Regions from separate parts of the Geobacillus sp. Manikaran-105 genome, predicted to be linked through region 1. Evidence: riboswitches for the same ligand, from Rfam matches in the RefSeq annotation. Region 1 holds a riboswitch; the other holds the start of a gene.
What was found. Region 1 has a riboswitch for S-adenosylmethionine ahead of CV945_RS05690 (methionine biosynthesis PLP-dependent protein). Riboswitches for the same ligand answer to the same signal wherever they lie in the genome.

Region 2: another riboswitch for S-adenosylmethionine. It lies ahead of CV945_RS10685 (phosphoadenylyl-sulfate reductase); the one in region 1 lies ahead of CV945_RS05690 (methionine biosynthesis PLP-dependent protein).

What each region holds. Positions count from the first base shown of each region.
Region 1 covers NZ_PIJG01000012.1:76,559-78,755, forward strand. The annotation lists gene CV945_RS05685 (alpha/beta hydrolase) at 1-543, opposite strand, end outside; SAM riboswitch class I at 736-846, shown strand; gene CV945_RS05690 (methionine biosynthesis PLP-dependent protein) at 1,046-2,149, shown strand; gene metC (cystathionine beta-lyase) at 2,153-2,197, shown strand, end outside.
Region 2 covers NZ_PIJG01000032.1:51,081-53,277, reverse strand. The annotation lists gene CV945_RS10695 (low molecular weight protein-tyrosine-phosphatase) at 1-184, opposite strand, end outside; gene CV945_RS10690 (DUF1128 domain-containing protein) at 388-612, shown strand; SAM riboswitch class I at 740-846, shown strand; gene CV945_RS10685 (phosphoadenylyl-sulfate reductase) at 968-1,675, shown strand; gene CV945_RS10680 (sulfate permease) at 1,691-2,197, shown strand, end outside.

The DNA of each region.
Region 1 (2,197 bases):
TGCGCCGACGGAATGGTAAAGGGAAAGAAGCGACGGGTCGCGGAACGCGCGGATGCGTTCGAGCACCGAGTCGTCAATGTAAGGAGACTGCATGGCGATTTTTCCAAATGTATGCGGATACAACAGCCCGGCTAGAAGCGAAACGGTTCCTCCCAGCGAATCGCCAATCAGCGCTCGTCCTTTGCCCATTTGATACGTCGGCAGCTCGCGATCCAAAAACGGCGCGAGCTCATGGGCCAAAAAGCGGATATAGGCTTCGTTTTTTCGACCGGCCGGGTGGTATTTCTCGTAGCGGTCGCTGACGTTCCGGTACGGGATGCCGACAACGATCGTTCGGTCGATCGTTCCTTCGTCCATGAGCGTCTCGATCACGGTTTTGATTTTTCCGTACATAAAATAATCCTTGCCGTCTTGCGCGATTAATAAAGAATATTTATGCAACGGAGAAAAATTGCTTGGCAAGTAGACAAGCAACCCGATTTCTTCTTGCAGCTCCCTGCTGTAAAGCGTATAATCGCGCATCGTTCCTGTTGCTGTCGCCATGATCATCCTCCATGAAAGCGCAAGTTCACTTGTTATTGTAACATATTTAGGCAAAAAGATGTTAACGAAGGGCTCGAATTTTTCGTGAACTTGCCGAACATTGGCGCCGGCAAAAAAATGACTTGCAAAAATGGCCGGAATGCGTTACATTTTTTAATAAATTAACAATTAACAAAATTAAATACGCAGCGGTTCTTATCAAGAGAAGCGGAGGGAACTGGCCCAATGAAGCTTCAGCAACCAGCCGCCCGACGGCCAGGTGCTAAATCCAGCGAATTGAGCATTCAATTCGGCAGATAAGAAGAAGCATGACCATGTGCGTATGGAAAAGTCTTCTTCTTAGAAGACTTTTTTTATTTGCTCAAGCGGCTGCTCCCTCAACCGAGAGGCGTCGAGGATCAAGGCCCTCAGCCGCTGCTTGACCAACAGCGGCGCTTCGTTGGGCGTTAAGTGGTTGGCTGTTGATCCATGATGGAATTTTCAACAGAAGGAGAGAGATGAGATGGAGAAACTAGAGACGCTGTTAGCGCAAATTGGCAACCGGAGCGAAACGGTGACGGGGACGGTCAACCCGCCAGTTTATTTTTCCACCGCCTACCGCCATGCCGGCATCGGGGAGTCGACCGGGTTTGACTATATCCGCACCGGCAACCCGACGCGCAAAATCGTCGAAGAAGCGATCGCGAGACTGGAAGGCGGCGACCAAGGCTATGCGTTCAGCTCCGGCATGGCCGCCATTCAGACAGTGCTCGCCTTGTTTGAGAGCGGAGACGAGTTTCTCGTATCGGCCGACCTTTACGGCGGGACGTACCGCCTGTTTGAGCGCGGCTGGCGCAAGTACGGTCTCGGCTTTCATTACGTCGATTTTGCCGATCTTGATGCTGTGGAAGAAAAAATCACGGAAAAAACGAAAGCCATCTTTTTGGAAACGCCGACGAACCCATTGATGCAGGAGGCGGATATTTCGGCGGTCGCCAAGCTCGCCAAACGGCATGGGCTGCTGCTGATCGTCGATAACACGTTTTACACGCCGGTGCTCCAACGCCCGATCGAACAAGGCGCCGATATTGTCATCCACAGCGCCACGAAATATTTAGGCGGCCATAACGACGTGTTGGCTGGCCTTGTCGTCGCCAAGGGCGAGGAGCTCTGTCAACGCCTGGCCGAGTATCAGAACGCCATCGGCGCGGTTTTGTCGCCGTTTGATTCGTGGCTGTTGATTCGCGGGATGAAAACGCTGGCGCTAAGGATGCGCCAGCATGAAGAAAACGCCAAGCGCATCAGCGCCTTTTTGCGCGAACATGAAGATGTTACAGACGTCTTATATCCAGGAAGAGGCGGGATGCTGTCGTTCCGGATTGCCGATGAAAAGTGGGTGAACGGGTTTTTAAAAAGCTTGCGCCTCATTACATTCGCGGAAAGCTTAGGCGGAGTCGAAAGCTTCATCACGTACCCGGCGACGCAGACGCACGCCGACATTCCGGAAGAAATCCGCATCCAAAACGGCGTCTGCAACCGACTGCTCCGCTTCTCGGTCGGCATCGAACATGCGGATGATTTAATCGCCGACTTGGCGCAAGCGTTCAAACACATGAAAGAGGTGTAAGCGATGGAACGGGAATGGTCGTTTTCAACGAAACTGCTCCATAATGAA
Region 2 (2,197 bases), on a different contig from region 1:
TTTCACTCAAAATCCGCCTTGTCCCCTCATGCGGCGGCTCCCCGACATGCCAGCTGCCCGTTCCCGCTGAATCAACGACAATCTGTCCGTCAAGCCCCCGTTCGTTCACCAAATGACGGAATACCGCTTCCGCCATCGGCGAACGGCAAATGTTGCCGAGGCAAACAAACAACACTTTGACCATCGAAGCAGCCACTCCTTTCCATCCCGTTTTCTTGGCATTAGTTTTCCCTTTTCATCCAAGCGCTTGATAGCCGCTTTCTAGCAGCTCGTGCACATGCACCTATATTTTACCACCTAACGCTGGCGCGGACTATATTGCCTCTCCCCTTTTTCACCGCCGGTGTGGTACAATACATGATAACCTGCCACGAAAGGAGCGAAACCATGGATTTATCGAAACCGTCCGCAGAAAACGTCGAATATATCGTTGAACAGCTGAAGAAAAAATTAAAAGTGCTCAATTTTGATGCGATTAAGCCGGCCCATTTTTCCGAGGCATGGTATGACGAACTGAAAGACATTTACGACATGGTCATGAAGCGTGAAACGTTCAGTCCAAGCGAAATACAGGCCATTGTTGAGGAGCTCGGAAGCCTGCGCAAGCGGTAATCCTCTCCTTCCGTCACCGGATGGAAGCATCGCGAAGCTGCCTATGTATATAAAAAATTCCTATCGAAAAACTAGGATTGACATTAGCGCCAATTGTGTTAAAATTTTAATCAATATAAATTACATACGCTTATCAAGAGCGGGGGAGGGACTGGCCCGATGAACTCCGGCAACCTGCCGCGTTTGGCAAGGTGCTAATTCCAGCAAAATGGGATCCATTTTGGAAGATAAGGCGTCCCTCGTTCTTCCGCTCTTTCCGAAATGGAAGGGGCGTTTTTATCGCCAGGCTGCCCGTTGCCGGATGAATATCCGACTAATTATGTTGATTTTCTTTGTTTTTAAGGAGGGGGAAACGATGCTCACATATGACCAATGGGAAACGGCCGAAAAACCGTCTTTTCCGTCCGATGATGAAACGAAAGGGGCGTTGGCTGTCCTTGCTTGGGCGTACCGCGAATACGGCGATGACATTGTCTATGCGTGCAGTTTCGGCATTGAAGGGATTGTGCTCATTGATTTGATTTCCCAAGTCAAGCCGGATGCGGAAATCGTCTTTTTGGATACAGGGCTGCATTTCCAAGAGACGTACGACACGATCGCGAACGTACAGGAAAAATACCCGTCGCTCCGCATCGTGATGAAACAGCCGCACTTGACGCTGGAGGAGCAGGCTGCACAGTTCGGCGATGAACTATGGAAACGCGATCCGAACAAATGCTGTGAGTTGCGCAAAGTCATTCCGCTGCGGGAAGTCTTGACCGGCGTCACCGCCTGGATTTCCGGCTTGCGCCGCGAACAGTCGCCGACGCGGCGCCATGTCGAGTACATCAATAAAGACGACAAATTCCGCTCCATTAAAGTGTGCCCGCTCATTCATTGGACGTGGAAAGACGTTTGGAATTACGTATATAAACACGGTCTTCCGTACAACGTGCTCCATGACCGGGGCTACCCGAGCATCGGCTGCGCCCCTTGCACAGCGCCGGCATCGGATCCGAACGATTTGCGCTCCGGGCGCTGGGCCGGCCAGGGGAAAACGGAGTGCGGGCTCCATCTCACATAAGGGGAGAACAACGATATGCTCCTTGCCATTGCCTTTATTGTGTCCTTTTTCTTCGCCATGAACATCGGGGCGAGCGGCGCGGCCGCCTCGATGGGTGTCGCGTACGGGTCGGGCGCCATTCCGAAAAAGTCGATGGCCCTCCTTCTTTGCGGCATCGGCGTGTTTCTCGGCAGCCTCGGCGGCGGAGAAGTAGTGAAAACGATCGGGTCGGGCATTATTCCGTCTTCGATCCTCACCGTCAAAATCGTCGTCATCATTTTAACGGCGGCGGCCATTTCACTTTTTGCGGCGAACATCATGGGCATTCCGCTCTCGACGAGCGAGATCACCGTCGGATCAGTCGTCGGCGTTGGCATCGCCTATCAGGCGTTGTACTTTCATAAGCTGCTGTTTATCGTGTCGGTATGGATCGTGATCCCGATCGTCGCCTTTTCGTTTACGCTGGCTGTCGGCAAATGGTTTTTGGCGCTCAAGCGAAAATATCCGCAGCTTGAACAAGGGCGCTGGCAAAAAACATTCATG